Regions from separate parts of the Frateuria sp. sgz306004 genome, predicted to be linked through region 1. Evidence: predicted binding sites of a transcription regulator. Region 1 holds the regulator's gene; each other region holds the start of a gene.
The links. The regulator HrcA, encoded in region 1, represses chaperone genes, less so after heat shock. The targets are predictions, from matches to a motif close to TTNGCACTCNNNNNNNNNGAGTGCNAA.

Region 1 (6,569 bases):
TTGTCGCGGATGTCCAGCAGGGCCAAGGCCGTGCCCTGGCGCTCGCCGATGCGCAGACGCAGCTGGAACAGGTCGGCGTGGGCGTGTTTGACGGCATTGGTGGCGCTTTCCTGCACCAGACGGTAGATCACGGTGCGGGTGTCGTCGTCGAGCAGGCGGGGGTCGCCGTGCAGGTCGGTGCGGTAGGCCACCCCGGCGGCGGAGAGCAGGTCGCGAATGGGGCCTTCGTCCAGGGCGCGCAAGAGGCCGAATTCGTCGAGCACGGCGGGGCGCAGGTCGTCCAGCAGGCGGTGCAGGGCGCGGCGCATGTGGCCAAGGATGGTGTTGATGGACACCCCAATGTCGTCCATGCCGGCCTGTGCCAGTCGGGATTGGGCCAGCTTGAGGTGGGTCTGGATGGCGGTAAGGTTTTGGCCCAGCTCGTCGTGCAGTTCGGCGGCCATGTGGCGGCGCTGGTTTTCCTCGGTTTGCAGGTTGCCGCGGGCGGCGTCGCGCAATTGGCGAGCAAGGTGGTCCAGGCGGCGGTTCACGGCGGCCAAGTACACGTTCTGCTCGGCCACGCGCTCGCTGCTACGACGCAGGGCGTCAGTGGCCGAGCCCAGCATCAATGCGCCAGTGCCCGCCACGGCTAGGAACAGTTCACCGGCGGCGCCGGGCGCGCCGTGGCCGGCGTAATGGTCCACCAGGGTCATGCCCATGCTGGAGATGAGCATGGCCAGGCTGGCGCCGCGCCAACCGTGGCGGAAGGCGAAGTACAGCACCGGTGCCAGCGACAGCACGCGGGCGAACTGCGGTTGCGGCGCGGCATGGGAGGACAACACCAGCAGAATCGCCATGGAGGGCAATAGCACCAGCAAGCCATCCATGAGCAGGCGCCCCAGTGCACTGCGGTTGAGTCGAGCGCGCAGCAGCATGATCAGCAGGGGCACCACCAGCAGCACGCCCACGTAGTTGCCGAGCAGATCCTGGCCCAGCGCTTGCACCATCATGTCGGGGCTGGGGCTGGCGTGGATCAGGGCCAGCAAAACGGCGTCGGTGGCCGTGGTGGCGGCGACGGTGAAGGCCGCGGACAACAGCAGGCGGGCGACGTCTTCGGGGTCGCGCAGGCTGGCGTGCAGGTTGGTGCGACGCATAAGCGTGAGGCAGATGGCCACCACCACCGGCTCGGGCAGCTCGCCCAGAATGAAGCCGCTCCAGCCCATCGGAAAGCCGTGTACCAGTGCGATCAGCCCGGTGGCGGCGAACTCCGCACCCAGCAGCCATGGCCACATGCGCCACGGCGCCAGCAGCAGAGCGCCAAAGCGCAGGCCATAGGGCAGCATCCAGTACGGTTGCTCGGTGGGCCAGAGCAAAAGCCAGAGCAGGAAGTAGGCTGCGCCAAGCAGCATGTCGGCGCCAGGGAGCGCAAAGGTCTTCGATCGCATGCGCGGGATGTTACATGGCAGACCCGGCGCGGCAGGAGGTGCCCGGGTCCGTTCGGCACGCGCGTGGCGGCCGCGGCCTAACGTGTGCGGCTAAAGGGAGCAGATGGCTCTCTCGTGTGGCGTATGGGTTGCGCGTTCACTCACTGGGGGTGCGTGGCACGGTGCGCTCTGTGAACATCGCGGCATCCGAGGCAAAGGGCCGCCAAAATCCCTATGCGGCCCCTGTCGGGACTGCTATACATACAGCCCATGTACAGCATTGTTCTGGTCGATGACCATGCCATCGTCCGCGAGGGGTTCAAGCGGCTGATCGAACTGGAACCGGATCTGGAGGTGGTTGCGGAGTGCCGCAGCGCCGACGATGCGGTGGAGGCGGTTGGCTCGCGGCGGCCCGATCTCGTGGCCCTCGATCTCTCGCTGCCCGACGGCAGCGGGCTGCCGTTGATTGAGCACCTGCGCAGCGTGGCGCCGGATACCCGCATTGTGGTGCTGAGCATGCACGACGGGGAGCCTTACGTGTCCGAGGCGTTGCGCCGTGGCGCCAGCGGTTACGTGACCAAGGGCGTGGCGCCGGAAGAACTGGTGGCCGGCCTGCGCACGGTGATGCAGGGCGAGTGTTTCTTAAGCTCGGATTTGCGCAAGCGCCGCGCCGAGCGGCCCAATGAATCGCGCGACCCCATCCATCGCCTGACGGCACGCGAGCGCGAGGTGTTTCTGCTGCTCGCCGCCGGCCGCGCGCCCAAGCAGGTGGCGGGCGAACTGGGGATCGGCCAGAAGACCGTCTACATCCACCGCGCCAGCCTGATGGGCAAGCTGGGCGCCGGTTCGGAACTGGATCTCTACCGCATGGCGGCCGAACGCGGCCTGTTGCCCCAGCGCGGCTGAGCCTGGCGGTCACTACGTAGCCCCGTCATGGGGCTGGCTGTTGTCGTGACGCGCGCGCACCACGCGATGCGCCCGTCAGGCGCATCGCGTGGGTTGGCTCAAACCTGCGCCCGCTCCAGCATTTGCTTGGCGTGTGCGCGGGTTTCGCGGGTGATTTCCACGCCGCCCAGCATGCGTGCCAGTTCGTCGCGGCGGCCGTTGGCATCCAGCTTTTCGATGCGGGTGCGGGTGGATTCGCCATCGCTGGCCTTGCTCACGCGCAGATGCGCGTGGCCTTGCGCGGCCACCTGGGGCAGGTGGGTGACACACAGCACCTGACGCTGGCCGCCCAGGGCGCGCAGCTTCTGGCCGACCACTTCGGCCACGGCGCCGCCGATGCCGGTGTCCACTTCGTCGAACACCATGGTGCCGATGGTGTCCTTGCCCAGCGTGGCCACTTCGATGGCCAGGCTGATGCGCGCCAGTTCACCACCGGACGCCACCTTGCGCAGGGCGCGCGGTGGCTGGCCGGGGTTGGCGCTGACCAGCAGCTCGCAACGCTCGCGGCCTTGCGGGTCGGGCTCGCCATCGGCGGTGGCTTCCAGCTCCACCACCAGGCGGCCGCCGCTCATGCCCAGTTCGCTCATCAGTGCGCTTACCTCGCCGCCGAGGCGGCCGGCGGCGTCTTGGCGGGCGCTGCTGAGCTTGCTGGCCTGTTCGTCGTAGTGCTGTTGCAGGCGGTTGCGCTGGCTGGCGAGTTTCTCCAGTGCATCGCCGGCGCCTTCGAGTTCGTCGAGCTCGGCGCGCAGCGTGCCGGCCTTGTCGTGCAGTTCGGCCACTGTCACGCGGTGGCGGCGCGAGAGTTCGTGCAGGCGGGTGAGATGGGTGTCCACCTCGGCGTAGCGGTCCGGGTCCAGGTCGACGTCCAGCGCGTAGCGGCCCAGGCCGTCGGCGGCTTCGCTGAGCTGGATGGAGGCATTGTCCAGCAGCTCCAGCATGGGCGCGAGGCGGTCATCGAGCGCGGCCAGCTTGCTCATTTCCAGTTGGGCGCGGCCCAGCGCGCGGCGCAGGGCGAATTCGCTCTCGCCATCGAGCAGTTCGACCACGTTGCCTGCGCCTTCGGCCAGGCGACCGGCGTTGGCGAGGCGCTTGTGGTTGGCTTCCAGTTCGGTGAGCTCGGCGGCGGGCAGGGCCCATTTTTCCAGCTCGGCCAATTCGTGGCTGAGCAATTCGATGCGCTGCTCGCGATCGTCGCCGCCGCTGAGCTTGCGGATGCGCTGGCCCAGGTCACGCCATTGCTGCGCCAGTTCGCGCACCTGGGCAACCAGCGCCTCGTTGCCGGCGTAGGCGTCAAGCAGCTCCATCTGGTGGGCGCGTGACAGCAGGGCCTGATGCTCGTGCTGGCCGTGGATCTCCACCAGCAGCGTGGCCAGTTCGCCGAGCTGGCTGGCGTTGGCCGGGCGCCCGTTGATCCAGGCGCGCGAGCTGCCCTCGGCGCGGATCACGCGACGCAGCTGGCAGCTGTCCTCCTCGTCCAGCTCCTCGCGTTGCAGCCAGGCGCGGGCCTCGGGCAGGTGGGTCAGGTCGAACTCGGCGGTGAGCTCGGCGCGGTCGCTGCCGGCGCGCACCATGCCGCTGTCGGCGCGGGCGCCGGCCAGCAGCATGAGGGCGTCGACCAGCAGGGACTTGCCGGCGCCGGTTTCGCCGCTGACCACGGTGAGCCCGGGGCCGAAAGCGATCTCGGCTTCTTCGACGACGGCGAAATGACGAACGTAGAGCGAGGTGAGCATGGGCGCTGGTGTGGTGAAGTCGGGCGATTGTAAGGGGCGGGGGCTAGGGGACGGATAGAGGGGAGTCTCCCGGGGCGGTTTGAACCCGCTCCCCGACGCCCTCCCCCAGGCCGTTTCCAGACGGTTTCTTGCAAACTTTTTCCCGAGACCTTATTTCTTTGCTGTCTCACGGATTGCTACAGCATGCCCGCCGCCGATCTCGATGCCCGCGCACGACGCCTCTTGCGCACATTGATTGCCCAATACCTTGCCGACGGCGAGCCGGTAGGGTCGCGCACGCTTTCCCGCTCCTCGGGGCTGGACGTGAGCCCGGCCACCATCCGCAACATCATGGCCGACCTGGAAGACGCCGGGCTGGTGGCCTCGCCGCATACCTCGGCCGGCCGCGTGCCCACGCCGCGCGGGTTGCGCCTGTTCGTGGACAGCCTGATCGAGCTGCAGCCGCTGCCCATCGAGGAGATGGCCCGCTTGCGCCGCGAGCTGCCCCCGGGGCTCACCACCACGCGCGACCTGCTGGGCAATGTGTCGACCCTGCTGTCGGCCATGACCCGCTTTGCCGGCGTGGTGACGGTGCCGCGCCAGGCGGATTTCCCGCTGCGCCATATCGATTTCGTGCCGCTGCCCGACGCCCGCGTGCTGGTGATCCTGGTGTTTTCGGACAACCAGGTGCAGAACCGCATCGTGCAGCTGGACAAGCCGCTGGACAGCCGGGAGCTGGAGCAGGCGGCCAACTACCTCAACAGCCAGTTCGCCGGCCTGCGCCTGGACGACATCCGCGCCCACCTGCTGCGCGAGCTGCGCGAAGCGGGCAGCGAGCTCAACCGCCTGCTGTCCAGCGCGGTGGAACTGGCGGCGGCCTCGTTCGCGCCACCGAGCCAGGGTGGCAGCGACGACGTGCTGGTGAGCGGCCAGACCAACCTCATGGGGTATTCGGAACTGGCCAACGTGGATCGCTTGCGCGAGCTGTTCGAGGCGTTCCAGCAGAAAAACGAGCTGCTGCAGCTGATGGAGGTCTGTGCCAAGGCTCCTGGCGTGCGGCTGTTTATCGGTGAAGAATCAGGGTTTGCCGCGCTGGACGGCTGCAGTGTGGTCACTGCCAGCTACGGCGCCCAGGGGCGCGTATTGGGGGCGGTAGGGGTCATCGGCCCCACCCGTATGGCCTATGAGCGGGTGATCCCGGTGGTGCAGGCCACGGCCGGATTGCTCAGCGACGCCTTGAATCGCGTCGCAACGACCTTATAACGCGCCCGGGAGGCGGGTTTGCCCGCAGGTTTTTGACGGTTGGCGCCAGGCGGCGCCAGCCACGGACAAGGCTTGGAGTCTTTCATGCAGAGCAACGATCCTACGACCTCGAACGAGGCGCATGGCGCGGGCGATACGCCCAACACGGACCTGGAAGCGCTGAAGGCGCGCATCGCAGAGCTGGAGGCCAGCAACACCGAGCTGCGCGATACCGTGCTGCGCGAAAAGGCCGAGATCGAGAACCAGCGCCGCCGCCTGCACCGCGACGTGGAGCAGGCTCGCCGCTTCGCCAATGAAAAGCTGCTCAACGAGCTGCTGCCGGTGTACGACGGCCTGGAGCGCGGCCTGCAGATCGAAGGTGGCGACGTGGCCAGCATGCGCGAGGGCATGGCGCTCACGCTCAAGTCGCTGCTCAAAGTGGCCGAGAACAACGGTCTGGTCCAGGTCGACCCCGTCGGCCAGCCGCTGGACCCGGAAAAGCATCACGCCGTGAGCATGGTGGAGGCCCCGGGCGCGGCCCCCAACACGGTGGTGAGCGTGTTGCAGAAGGGCTATGTGTTGAACGATCGGCTGTTGCGCCCCGCGTTGGTGGCGGTCGCCAAGGAATGACGCCTCCGCCGGCGCGGCTGGACGCCTGAACGGCGTCCCCCGCTGGCGAACGTGGCGAGGCATAGGGCGTCTTGCCGGCATTGAGTTGCAAAGCGGCAAGCCCCATCTGAAAACCAGTCGCGGCCGAGGGGTCGCTTAAAGCATTCGGGAGTAGACAAACATGGGCAAGATCATTGGTATCGACCTGGGCACGACCAACTCGTGCGTCGCCGTGATGGACGGCAGCAGCGCCAAGGTCATCGAGAATTCGGAAGGCGATCGCACCACCCCGTCGATCGTCGCTTTCACCAAGGACGGCGAAGTCCTGGTGGGCGCGCCGGCCAAGCGCCAGAGCGTGACCAACCCCAAGAACACCTTCTACGCGGTGAAGCGCCTGATCGGCCGCAAGTTCACCGACGCGGAGGTCCAGAAGGACCTGCACATCGTGCCCTACGGCATCGTGGCGCATGACAACGGCGACGCCTGGGTGCAGACGGCCGACGGCAAGAAGATGGCTCCGCAGGAGATCTCGGCCAAGGTCCTCATGAAGATGAAGAAGACCGCCGAAGACTACCTCGGCGAGACCATCACCGAGGCCGTGATCACGGTGCCGGCGTACTTCAACGACAGCCAGCGCCAGGCCACCAAGGACGCCGGCCGC
Region 2 (6,569 bases), on a different contig from region 1:
AACGTCACCGCCGATCGCGTGCGTCAGGTCGTGTACTTCCCGGCCAAGGAAGAAAAAATGCCGCTGCTGCTCAACCTGCTTGAGCGTACCAGCCCCACCCGCAGCATCATCTTCGTCAACACCAAGGCCGCGGCCGAGAAGATCACTGATCGCCTCAAGCGCCAGGGCTACCGCGTGGGCGCGCTCTCGGGCGACGTGCCCCAGCTCAAGCGCCAGAAGTTGTTGCAGCGCTTCCAGGAAGGCCAGCTCGACATCTTGGTGTGCACCGACGTCGCTGCACGCGGCCTGCACATTCCGGCCGTGAGCCACGTGTTCAATTTCGACCTGCCGCAGGACGCCGAAGACTACGTGCATCGCATCGGCCGTACCGCACGTCTGGGCGCCGAGGGTGACGCCATCAGCTTCGCCTGCGACCTGTACGCGATGAGCCTGCCCGATATCGAGAGCTACATCGGCCAGCGCATTCCGGTGGCCACCATCGAGCAGGACATGCTGGTGATGCCCAAGCCGCGCGAGCAGGACGCCCAGTACATGGCCGACGTGGCTGCCGACAGCGCCGCCTTTGGCGACAAGGTCGAAAGCCGCGAGAAGAAAGAGGGTGGCCCCTCCCGTCGCCGTTCGGGCGGCCGCAGCGGCGATCGTCCGCAGGGTGACAAGCCGCGCGAGCCTCGTGAGGCTCGCAAGCCGCGTAGCCAAGCCAGCAGCGAGGTCGCCGCGCCCGTCGATGTCGTGGCGAATGGCGAAGGCGCGCCCGCTCAGGGCGAGGCCGGCGACGCTGCCACGCGCAAGCGTCGCCGCCGTCGCGGTGGTCGCAATCGTCGCCGTGAAGGCGAGGTGGCCGCTACCGGCAGCACGCCCAATGCCGCACCCGAGGGCAATCGCCCAGCACGTGGCGAGCGTCGCCCCGCGCATGAGCGCGGTGGCAACGAGCACGCGCGCCCGTCGCGGCATGTGGCTATTACCTCGGGCAAGGGGGCTGAGCCCGCCGCGCCCAAGAAGGAAGGCTTCTTCCGTCGCCTGAGCCGGTTCTTCACCGGTCGCTGAGTGCATCGTTAGCCTTAAAGGCTGTCGTGGGCTGAACCCCGGCAGCCTTATTGGGAAAGATGCCCCTGACCTTCCGGCGTGCATCCCTTATCCTTGTCGGCATCCGGGATCGGGGACACGCGGTGATCCGCTTCGACCAAGTCAGCAAACGCTATGAAGGTGGCCATGAGGCCTTGTCGCAACTTTCCTTCGAAGTGGCGGCGGGCGAGATGGCCTTTGTCACCGGCCACTCCGGCGCCGGCAAGAGCACCCTGCTCAAACTACTGGGCTTGATCGAGCGCCCGTCGCACGGTGTTGTCACGTTGGACGGGCAGAACCTGGCCAAGGTAAGTCGCGCGGGCATTCCCAAGCTGCGCCGTCGCGTGGGCATGGTGTTTCAGGATCACCGCCTGCTGATGGACCGCACCGTATTCGCCAACGTTGAACTGCCGTTGATGATCGGCGGCATGGCGCCTGCCGAGCGCGCCAAGCGTGTGCGCGCCGCGCTGGAAAAGGTGGGCCTGTTGGCCTACGAGCGCCAGTTGCCCGCCACACTCTCCGCCGGCGAACAACAGCGCGTGGGCATCGCCCGCGCCATCGTCGCCAAGCCAACGCTGCTGATTGCGGACGAACCGACCGGCAATCTCGATCCCACCTTGGCGGTGGAGATCATGAGCCTATTCGCCGAGTTTCAGGGCGTGGGCACCACGGTGTTGGTCGCCAGTCATGACTTGCCGCTGATCAAGCGCATGAAAAAGCGCGTGATCGTGCTCGACCACGGTCGCCTTGTCGCCGACGTGGCCGCCCAGGAGGTGCTGTGACTACCCAGCCCGAATTCCCGATGGAGAGCCCGCTGCTCTCCGACCAATCGCGCGGCATCCGCACGAAGGCCAGGCCGGTGGCGAGCTGGCGCGAGCACCACGGCTGGAGTGCTGCAGCCAGCCTGCGCCGCCTGATGTCGCGCCCCATTGGCACCTTGCTTACGGTAGCCGTCATGGCTATCGCGCTGGCCTTGCCGCTCACCTTCTATCTGCTGCTGGGCAACCTGCAGAAGATGGGCGAGGCGCTGGGTCAGAACCAGACCATCAGCGTATTTCTGCAGCCGGGCCAGAGCGCCGCCGCTGCCGATCTCGCCGCCAAACAGTTGCGCGAGCGCCCAGAAGTGGCTGCGGTAACGGTTAAGACGCCCGACCAGGGTATGGACGAGTTGGCCAAGATGCAGGGCTTCACCGGGGCCTTGCACGCGCTGGACGCCAACCCGTTGCCGTTCGTGCTCGAAGTGCTGCCCAAGCCGGATGCCAGCGCCGACGGTGTGGATCGCCTGGTGAGCGACATGCGGGACATGAAAGGTGTGGATCAGGTGCAGGACGCCGGCAGTTGGCGTCAGCGTCTGGAGGCCCTGCTCGGGGTAGGCCAGCGCGCGGTGCTGATTCTTGCCGGTCTGCTTGGCGTGGCCGTACTGCTGGTGGTCGGTAACACCGTGCGCGTGGACATCGCCAGCCGCAGCGAGGAAATCGGCGTGCTCATGTTGGTGGGTGCCAGCCGCGCATTCGTGCGTCGCCCCTATCTCTATGCCGGCATTTGGTATGGCCTCTTCAGTGGCGTGCTGGCCGCGGGTTTCGCTGTGCTGGTGGAGTTGGCGCTGGCCGACCCGGTAGCTCGCCTGGGCCAGGTGTATGCAGGCAAGCTGCATATCGACGTGCTGCCCGTGTGGCTGCTGGCGGCCGTGCCCGTCGCAGCGGCGGTGCTTGGCTGGTTGGGGGCGCGTCTGGTCAGCGCCTGGCAGTTACGCAAGGCGGCCTGAATCGTGCGGCGCCTCACGCCCTCGCTGGCTGGCTCATGCGAGGGTGACGGGGGCACATCGGCTTCAAGGCGCGGGGAGCTAGCGTCTATACAAGCGCCGTCAGGGATCGCCGGCCAATACGTGGAAAACAGGGGATGAGTGGAAGCTTCAGCAGTCGAGTGATCGGAACCGCGCCTCGGGTGCTGGTGGTGGATGGTTCCAAGGTGGTCCGCCAGCTCATCGCACGCGTTCTCAAGGGCGAGCTGCCCGAATCGGAAGTCGTAGGCGCCGGCACCGCCGCCGAAGCGCGCGAGTTGCTCGAAGGCGGCGCCTTCGACTTCATCACCATTGCCTTGCGCTTGCCTGACGCGGACGGCCTTGAGCTGGCCCGCCACGTGCGCGAGTCCGCCGCCCAGGCGTACGTGCCCATCGTGGTGGTATCCGGTGATGTGGACGATCGCCTGCATAACCGCACGCTCGGCGAACACGTCACTGACTACTTCGACAAGTCACTGGGCTTCCAGGCGTTGGCGGAGTTCATACGCGGCTACGTGCGCCCGCAGGACCACGCCGAAGGCGAAGTGCTCTATGTGGAGGACAGTCGCGTGGTCGCTCTCGCCACGCGTCGCATCCTGGAAAAGCATGGCCTGACTGTTCGCCACGTGATCAGCGCCGAAGACGCGCTGGCGCTGCTGGATACCGCACGTGACCAGGGGCGGGTGGGGGCGGACATCGTGCTCACCGATGTAAGCCTCAAGGGTGAGCTCACCGGTGGCGATCTGCTCGAACGCATCCGCCGCGATTACGGCTACGGCAAGGGTCGCTTGCCGGTGCTGGTGATGACCGGCGACGAGAACCCGGCCAACCAGGCCGCCCTGCTGCGCGCGGGCGCCAACGACCTGGTCGAGAAACCCATCGAGGAAAAGCTGTTGATGACCAAGCTCTTGTTCCAGCTGCGCGTATCGCAGCACCTGCGTGCGCACGACGAAGCCGCATGACCGACGATCGCATCAAACTGGAGCCCTCGTGGAAGGCGCGCATCGGCGATTACCTGGGGCGCCCTGACATGCGGGCGCTCGCCGATTTCCTTCGCGCCGAAAAGCAGGCCGGCAAAGTGATCTACCCACCGGGGCCGGAGATCTTCGCCGCCTTCGACCACACCCCGTTCGATGCCGTGCGCGTGGTGATCCTGGGTCAGGACCCTTACCACGGCCCGAATCAGGCGCACGGCCTGTGCTTCTCCGTGCGCCCCGGCGTGCCCACCCCGCCGTCGCTGCAGAACATCTTCAAGGAGATCCACCGCGACCTGGGTTTCCCCGCGCCGGACCATGGTTGCCTCACCCCCTGGGCCGATCGGGGCGTGCTGCTGCTCAACGCCGTGCTCACCGTGCAACAGGGGCTGGCCGCCTCCCACCAGGGCAAGGGCTGGGAAGGCTTTACCGACGCCGCCATCGACGCCCTGAATCGGGAGCGCGAGGGTCTGGTGTTCATGCTCTGGGGCTCCTACGCCCAGCGTAAGGGCCAGCTTATCGATGGCCGCCGGCATTGCGTTTTGCGCTCGGTGCACCCATCTCCTTTGTCGGCACACCGCGGTTTCATCGGTTGTGGGCACTTTTCGGCGGCCAACCAGTACCTGGAAAGCCGGGGGCTGGCGCCCATCGACTGGTCGCTGCCTCCGCGCGCCGAGCTCGGTTGAACAGGCCGTTCACGGGAGCTGAACCGCTGCCAGCTCATAGTGGCACTTCCCCTGGGGCGCTCGCTGGACGGGTGACTCAAATTCCTGTACTATTCAGTTCATCAAAGGCGCCGGAACTTGCTGGTGCCTTTAGCACTCTCACTATCCGAGTGCTAAGCTGATCCCCTATTCAGGAGGTTCCACACATGTCTCAAGCTTTGGTGACCGCCAACATGCCGGTGCCGAGTGTCGTCGGCAGTCTGGATGCCTATATCTCGGCGGTCCATCGGATTCCGGTGCTCAGCCAAGATGAGGAGCAGGCGCTGTCGCGCCGCTACAACGAAGATGCCGACCTGGCCTCCGCCCGCCAGTTGGTGATGTCGCACCTGCGTTTCGTGGTGCACGTGGCGCGCGGCTACAGCGGCTACGGCCTGCAGATGGCCGACCTGATCCAGGAAGGCAACATCGGCCTGATGAAGGCCGTCAAGCGCTTCGACCCCGACCAGGGCGTGCGTCTGGTGAGCTTCGCCGTGCACTGGATTCGTGCGGAAATGCACGAGTTCATCCTGCGCAACTGGCGCATCGTCAAGGTCGCCACGACCAAGGCGCAGCGCAAGCTGTTCTTCAACCTGCGCAAGAGCAAGAAGCGCCTGGGTTGGATGAATGCCGAGGAGGTGCGCACCGTCGCCCAGGATCTGGGCGTGCCGGAGGCCACCGTGCGCGAGATGGAATCGCGCCTGTCCGGTCGCGACATCGGCTTTGAAGCTCCGGCCGATGCGGACGAAGACGCCAAGCCGGCGCCGGAAGCCTTCCTGATCGACGAGGGTGCGGACCCGTACGAGAACGTGGCCGACGCCGACCAGGCCGACAACCAGCTCGATACCTTGTCGAGTGCGTTGGAGAAGCTGGACGAGCGTTCGCGCGACATCATCCAGCGCCGCTGGCTCAACGAAGAGAAGGCCACGCTGCAGGATCTGGCCGATGAGTACGGCGTCTCCGCCGAGCGCATCCGCCAGGTCGAGGCCAACGCGATGAAGAAGATGCGCAGCCTCTTCGCCGCCTGATTCATGCAAACGGCGTAAACTCCCAACGGCCCCTCACGGGGCCGTTTGGTTTTCTGCGGAACCAGGGCTGGCTCCGCTCCCTTGGACCGGACTTGCTGACGTTCCCGCCATGCCCCGAGTGTTGGTGATCGAAGACGACGAAACCACGGCGCGCGAGATCGTCGCCGAACTTAGCGTGCACAATCTGCAGGCCGAGTGGGTGGGCGATGGGCGCGAGGGGCTGGCCCAGGCGCTGCGCCACGACTACGACCTGATCACGCTGGATCGCATGCTGCCCGGCCTGGACGGCATCGACGTGGTCGCCGAGCTGCGCCGCGCCCAGGTGGATACGCCCGTGCTGATGATCAGTGCGCTCAGCGATGTCGACGAACGCGTGCGAGGTTTGCGTGCGGGTGGCGATGATTACCTCACCAAACCGTTCGCGCCCGACGAAATGGCCGCGCGCGCCGAAGTGCTGCTGCGCCGACGTCAGCCGCAGGCGGCGCAACGCCTGCGCGTGGCCGATCTGGAGCTGGATCTGGTCAGTCACGTCGCCTATCGCGCGGGCCAGCCATTGACCCTGCTGCCCACCGAATACCGCCTGCTGGAATTCCTCATGCGCAACAGCGGACAGGTGCTCACGCGCAGCATGATCTTCGAGACGGTGTGGGGCTTTCATTTCGACCCGGGCACCAACGTGATCGACGTGCATATCGCACGGCTGCGCCGCAAGATCGATGGAGCAGGGCAGGCCGCCTTGATCCATACGGTGCGCGGCACCGGTTACATGCTCTCGGTGCGTGATACGGCGGTGACCTCATGAACGCGCGTCCCAACGCCTGGCATTCGGCCATTTCGCGATTGATCCTGATCTACGGCTCGTTGTTCGCCTTCTGGGGTTTCGTGCTGGTGGGCGTGATCCAGTGGGAAACGACCCGTTACCTCAACACGGTCATTGACCAGATGCTGGTGCAGCGCATGCACTACATGGCGTCGACCGATCCCGAGCGCCTGCCTGCTACGGTGGATGCGGCGGCGGCCATCG
Region 3 (6,569 bases), on a different contig from region 1:
ACGCACCGCCCTGACGAACACAACGACATTGAGCAGAGTGCATGCCAGAAGGACAGGGAGGGCTGTCAGACCGAGAGATATGAAAGCAGGGCCATCATCGACATCAAAGCGACCATCCGTTCCAGCAGTCAAGGCACTCCAACAAGTGGGCACATCAAGAATGAGGCGAATTGCGTTGCCCACGAGGCAGTACTTCATCGCCTTGGAGACGTTTGCTTCCACCATCTCGTTTTCCTTCTTGAGCATCCACCACCAGTCATGTCCGCTATGGGTGAGAAACAGGGGTCAGAGTCGACTTTCTCGAAGACTTCCTCCACTCGACCAGCAGTTTCTTCCCCAACGTAGAGAAAGTGCACTCTGACCCCTGTTTTGTTTGCTTTGTTTGCTTGATTGGTTGCACCCATATAATTTTCGATGTCCGCTGCGGGTTGCGGACATTACCTTCGTTAGCTTGCCTTTACGCCGGCGAGGGCCAAGACAATCCAGTCGGCAACACGGGACCGAAGAGAAAGTGAAGGACACGCCGCGGCAATGGGGAAAGCGGCTTACTGGATGAATGAATCAGCAAAGGGCGCATAACCAATACACCGCCTCGCGGGACCACACACTTGATCCTACGATCCGCGTACTTTCTGACCGAGCCACTGGCAAGCCGACCCATCGCATGACTTCCAGGAACAACCTCGAGCGGACCGGTCTCAGAGGCATTCGCATCCAATTGAAGTCGCACGACGACAAGATCTTCAAGGAATGCCGTTGGTGGTTGTGCAAACCAGACATTCTCCTTCATGGACCAGCCTCCCCACCCAGGAACGTCAACGCGGTTGGCCACGGGAACGCTCAGGTCTTGATGCGGAGTCACTGACCAGCTCATGCCCTCACCTTTGGCAAACAGGGCGCACAACACAGGATAGTGCTCCTCGCCAAGCAACCCCAGATCAAGGAGTTGCCGACGCAGCACGCCAGCCGTGCGGTCGACGGCCATGTTATTAAGAAGGCCACGCGATCCGACTCTGCATTGATCTCTGTCCGCAATCGCCGCAATCAGTTCATCGCATCCGTCCGGCGATATGAGGTCAGGAAGAATGGTGAAGCCGTCTTCTTGAAACTTCACGTCCCCCCCCTGATTTGCTTGCGGTGTCGGTCACTGTAACGTCGGAGGCAAAAGGTCCGTCTTGGGTTGCGGTTTCAGCCGGTCGTTGCAACGAATTGCTGAAATCGTTCGGCCGGTGTTTCGAAGTTTTGAGTCTTTCGCGGCCTTCCGTTCAAACGCCTGACCACGGCATTGAGTTGCCCTTGCGTAACCCCGGAAATATCCATGCCCTTGGGGAAATACTGCCGCAGAAGGCCGTTGGTGTTCTCGTTCGACCCACGGTGCCATGGGTTGTAGGGATCGCAGAAATAAACCGTGATGTCGGTGGCTAACGTGAAGCGCTGGTGTTGGGCCATCTCCGACCCTCGATCCCAGGTCAGCGATCGAAACAGCTCCTGCGGAAGTTTGCGTGCGTGTTTGATCAACTTGTCGGTCACCGTTTGGCTGTCCCGACTATCCACCTGCACCAGCATGACGAAGCGCGAGTGCCTCTCGACCAAGGTGGCGATCTGGCTGTTCCTACCACCAAACAACAGATCGCCCTCCCAATGGCCCGGCACGGCCCGGTCCTCGACCTCGGCAGGACGCTCGCGGATGGAGATCGCATCGGTAATCTGCGCGTGGCCTGCCGTCTTCTGCGTGTGGTGTCGCGAGCGGCGCATGGCTCGGGTGCGCTGCAAGTGCGCCAAAAGCTCTTTTTTCAGCGCTCCGCGTGCCTGGATGAAGAGACTGCGGTAGATCGTTTCGTGCGACACCTGACGCGCCTCATTGCCCGGATATCGATGTTTGAGCCAGCCGGCAATCTGTTCCGGCGCCCATTGTTGCCGCAGCTTAGCGGCTACCAGGCGTGCCAGGACGCGATGACGGACTAGCTTGCATTCCTTGGGGCGTCGGGCGCGATCCCAGGCCTGCTGGTCAGCGCGGCTAGCGCGATAGTGATCCTTCCCACCGTTGCGCCGAATCTACCGACTGATGGTCGACGGCGCCCTGTTCAATCGCGTGGCCACGGCACGGATCGACTGGCCTGCCATCAGCGCCCTGGATATCTCCTCGCGCTCGGCCAGCCTCAGCACTCGCGTCGAGCGGTGGCGCGCAGCGGGCCGGATGCCACCGGTTTCCGACAGAATCCGGCGTACCGACGAATGGTGTCGATCGAACGACCCGGCGATCTGATGAAGTGACTCGCCCCGTTGCCATCGATCCCACATCACCCCTATCTGGGCCTCGGTGTAATAAATCTTTGGTCGCTGGGACAGCTTGCAACACTCCCGCTGCTCGCGCAGTCTTTAGTGTGTTGCAACGACCGGCTGAAACCGCAGTCGGAAGCGGACCTTCCCAGCTTGCCGGCGAGCCAATCTGACCGCGAGGTCTGACGCCAGTCGTGAGCGGGCATTCCGGGGCCAGTTGCGACGCCTCTCCTTACCCTTCAGCATGCCCATACTGTCGCCATTGATGGCTTGGGGTTTCGCTAGATGCTTCGAAGACTCCTGCTGGGGATATCGACTAAGGCTTTGATTTCGGTATCCAACAATCCGGCCAAGCGTGTTGACGCCGTGCCCGTGCAGGGCCCTGGAGTTTGTAACTTCATCGCCATGGAGTACTACGCCGGCATTTTGAACAGAACATTCCTTGTGTCTGGGTCAGCTAATGGCATCAGTGGCGCGCGTGTCATGGGCGTGATGGCGAATCCTGGCTACAGACCCCCAAGCGATGTCGTTGACCCACATTCCTATGTAAATCAGGAGTTGCTGGCACGCTACGCAGATGGAGCGCACGACTCGACCGATTTTCTCAGTCTGGACGGAGCAAATTTCTACTATTCGATGCGGGAGATCTCCTCCATATCAACGGATATGACTCCCAAGTGGGGGATGGGCAACGTCCGCTATTCCGGCCGAATCCTAATTAGCCTCTCAGCTGCCAAGACACGAGAATTCATCTTGCTAGGCTTGCAGGACGTTAAACGTATTGCCGAAGACCTTCAGAAGTTACGGCAGTCGAGCGGCGGCTGAGCGCCGGAGCCAGTTCCTCAGCACTCATCGACAAGATGTCTCCTTCGGGTCGAGGCTGTGTGAAAACGCAAAACGCCATCTCGCGCTGCGCGGTTCTTGATCAAAATGATCTGCATAGATGCAAAGCTGGCCTGCTCGCGTTCGACGAGTGAGTCAGATTTCGCGTAGAAGCCACATCGTTGTTGATGGTCCGGCGTTTTCACACGGCCTGGGTCGAACGCGGACATTGCGAATGTCGGCGCCTCAACCAGGCGTAGCGCTTTGCACTGAATGCCTCATGACATCCAGCTACTACAACGCTTCGTACTGCGAATCCATCGTAGCCGGCCAGCCTCCTCCCTCCATCAACCGGGTTGCCTTTCAGCCGTCCAAAAGAAAACCCCGCACAAGGCGGGGTTTTCCTGTATTGCGGTGCCTGGAAGGCGTGGACTTAGAAGTCCATGCCACCCATGCCGCCCATGCCGCCGGCCGGGCCGTGCGAGTGGGCTTCTTCCTTCTTCGGCACTTCGGTCACGGCCGCTTCGGTCGTGATGATCGAGCCGGCCACCGATGCGGCGAACTGCAGGGCCGAACGGGTCACCTTGGTCGGGTCCAGGATGCCGAAGGCAATCATGTCGCCGAACTCGCCGGTGGCGGCGTTGTAGCCGAAGTTGCCGTTGCCTTCCTTGACCTTGTTGAGGATCACGGAGGGCTCGTCACCGGCGTTGGCGACGATGGCGCGCAGCGGGGCTTCCAGGGCGCGACGGGTGATGGCGATGCCCAGGTCCTGGTCAGCGTTGGCACCCTTGAGGCCGTCGATGGCCTTGAGCGAACGGATCAGGGCGACGCCGCCGCCCGGCACCACGCCTTCTTCCACGGCAGCGCGGGTGGCGTGCAGGGCGTCTTCAACGCGGGCCTTCTTTTCCTTCATTTCCACTTCGGTGGCGGCGCCAACCTTGATGACGGCCACGCCGCCAGCCAACTTGGCCACGCGCTCCTGCAGCTTCTCGCGGTCGTAGTCCGAAGAGGTCTCTTCGATCTGCGCCTTGATCTGGCCGATGCGCGACTGGATGCGCTCGGCTTCGCCGGCGCCGTCGATGATGGTGGTGTTTTCCTTGGTGATCACCACGCGCTTGGCGCGGCCCAGGTCGGTGATGGTGGCCTTGTCGAGGGCCAGGCCCACTTCTTCGGAGATCACCACGCCATTGGTGAGGATGGCGATGTCTTCCAGGATGGCCTTGCGACGGTCACCGAAGCCCGGCGCCTTCACGGCGGCGACCTTGACGATGCCGCGGATGGTGTTGACCACGAGGGTGGCCAGCGCTTCGCCTTCCACTTCTTCGGCGACGATCAGCAGCGGCTTGCCGGCCTTGGCGACGGCTTCGAGCACCGGCAGCAGTTCGCGGACGTTGGAGACCTTCTTGTCGTGGATGAGGATGAACGGGTCGTCCAGTTCAACCTGCTGCGACTGCTGGTTGTTGATGAAGTACGGCGACAGATAGCCGCGATCGAACTGCATGCCTTCGACCACGTCCAGTTCGTTCTCGAGGCCCGAGCCTTCCTCGACGGTGATCACGCCTTCCTTGCCGACCTTTTTCATGGCGGTGGCGATGATTTCGCCGATGGCCGAGTCGGAGTTGGCGGAGATCGTGCCGACCTGGGCAATGGCCTTGTCGTCAGCGGTCGGGTTGGAGAGCTTCTTCAGCTCGGTCACGGCGGCCGTCACGGCCTGGTCGATACCGCGCTTGAGGTCCATCGGGTTCATGCCGGCGGCAACGGCCTTGAGGCCTTCCTGGATGAACGCCTGAGCCAGCACGGTGGCGGTGGTGGTGCCGTCGCCGGCCACGTCGGAGGTCTTGGAAGCGGCTTCCTTGACGATCTGCGCGCCGATGTTTTCGTACTTGTCGGCCAGTTCGATTTCCTTGGCCACGGACACGCCGTCCTTGGTCACGGTCGGGGCGCCGAAGCTCTTCTCGAGCACGACGTTGCGGCCCTTGGGACCCAGGGTGACCTTGACTGCATTGGCCAGGGTGTTCACACCCTTGAGCATGCGGGCGCGGACGTCTTCGCCGAAGCGGACTTCTTTAGCTGCCATAAAATTTTTGCCTCAAAAATTTTGATTAAGAATGGGAAAGCTCGCGACGGGGTTTCTACAGAGCGCGTCTATCGCGCTTAAACCCCAGCGGACTCAAATTAGGCTTCGATGACAGCCACGATGTCGTCTTCCTTCAGGAAGACCAGCTCTTCGCCGTCGATCTTGATTTCCTGGCCGGCGTACTTGCCGAACAGCACGGTGTCGCCTTCCTTCACGGACATCGGGCGGACCTTGCCGTCTTCCAGGATGCGGCCGGTGCCGGCAGCGATGACCTTGCCGCGGGTCGGCTTTTCGGTGGCGCTATCGGGAATGACGATGCCGCCAGCGGAAATGCGCTCTTCTTCGAGACGCTTGACGATGACGCGATCGTGCAGCGGACGCAGTTTGCTCATGTGATGGGCTCCAGCTTGGTTGGATGGATGAAACAAAAAGGGTTACCCCGGGGCGGCGCCTGGGTGGGCGCGCTGTTAGCACTCCCCGAAGATGAGTGCCAATTCTAGCGACGCAAGCTCCCCCTGCAATAGGGGCCGTCCGGTGGCTGAGATCAGCAATGGGGCGGCCCGCAACGCCTTTCAAGGGCGCCCGGCACCTAAAAACGCTTGCGGGCGCCCCTGCTCCGGCTAGGCTGGCGCCCATGACCGACACCGTCCTGCTCTGCTATTGCACCTGCCCCGACCCCGACACCGCCCAGCGACTGGCCCAGGCCCTGGTGGGTGAGGGTTTGGCGGCCTGCGTGAATCACCTGCCCGGCATCCGCTCCACGTACCGCTGGCAGGGCGAGGTCACCTCGGACAATGAGGAGCTGTTGCTCATCAAGACCACCGCCGGCCGCTTCGAGGCCCTGAAAGCCCGGGTACTGGCGCTGCACCCCTACGAGCTGCCGGAGCTGATTGGCGTGCCGGTCACGCAGGGCCACGAGGCTTATCTGGCCTGGGTGCGGGGGGCTTAGAGGTGCTCTGACCTTGATCGTCATCCCAGCGAAGGCTGGGATCCATCGCCTGTAAGGACCTGATCCTAAAGGCGCTGGATGACCGGCTCTTGGGCTGTTGAAAAGTATTTCCTGCCCTCGCCTCTTTTTTGGGGGCGCGGGCATGACGAGCAGAATTTCGCTCAATCAAACCTTCGTTAGCCTGCCGATGCGTCGAACGCGACGGCCAGCGAGCGCACGGCGTCATCCATGCTTGCCGCCGGCACGCGCCCCAGGCCGAGCACGAGGCCGTTGATGGCGGGCTCGGCCCTGCCGCTGTCCGCCAGCGCTTCGATGCGTAGGCCCAGCGCACTCGCCGAATGCACCACACGCCGGGCGTCGTAGCGACGGTCCAGCTCCACGGCAAGATGCAGACCGGCGTCGCCCGCCAGCGGTTGCGCGCGGTTGGGAAGGTGGCGAGCC

Region 2: a site for HrcA is predicted at 4,632-4,658, ahead of rpoH (RNA polymerase sigma factor RpoH). Genes of this name have one in related genera too.
Region 3: a site for HrcA is predicted at 5,647-5,673, ahead of groES (co-chaperone GroES). Genes of this name have one in related genera too.

What each region holds. Positions count from the first base shown of each region.
Region 1 is NZ_JBYLFE010000004.1:489,750-496,318, reverse strand. It holds gene AC3G2C_RS11305 (MASE1 domain-containing sensor histidine kinase) at 1-1,424, opposite strand, end outside; gene AC3G2C_RS11300 (response regulator) at 1,674-2,309, shown strand; gene recN (DNA repair protein RecN) at 2,408-4,078, opposite strand; gene hrcA (heat-inducible transcriptional repressor HrcA) at 4,262-5,320, shown strand; gene grpE (nucleotide exchange factor GrpE) at 5,405-5,929, shown strand; gene dnaK (molecular chaperone DnaK) at 6,090-6,569, shown strand, end outside.
Region 2 is NZ_JBYLFE010000003.1:73,037-79,605, forward strand. It holds gene rhlB (ATP-dependent RNA helicase RhlB) at 1-1,044, shown strand, start outside; gene ftsE (cell division ATP-binding protein FtsE) at 1,167-1,844, shown strand; gene ftsX (permease-like cell division protein FtsX) at 1,865-2,827, shown strand; gene AC3G2C_RS06585 (response regulator) at 2,962-3,804, shown strand; gene ung (uracil-DNA glycosylase) at 3,801-4,502, shown strand; gene rpoH (RNA polymerase sigma factor RpoH) at 4,688-5,545, shown strand; gene AC3G2C_RS06600 (response regulator transcription factor) at 5,655-6,347, shown strand; gene AC3G2C_RS06605 (sensor histidine kinase) at 6,344-6,569, shown strand, end outside.
Region 3 is NZ_JBYLFE010000012.1:67,312-73,880, forward strand. It holds gene AC3G2C_RS19385 (hypothetical protein) at 1-246, opposite strand, end outside; gene AC3G2C_RS19390 (phytanoyl-CoA dioxygenase family protein) at 458-1,114, opposite strand; partial or broken gene AC3G2C_RS19395 (IS30 family transposase) at 1,189-2,301, opposite strand; gene AC3G2C_RS19400 (hypothetical protein) at 2,566-3,105, shown strand; gene groL (chaperonin GroEL) at 3,536-5,179, opposite strand; gene groES (co-chaperone GroES) at 5,278-5,571, opposite strand; gene cutA (divalent-cation tolerance protein CutA) at 5,814-6,128, shown strand; gene pdxR (MocR-like pyridoxine biosynthesis transcription factor PdxR) at 6,305-6,569, opposite strand, start outside.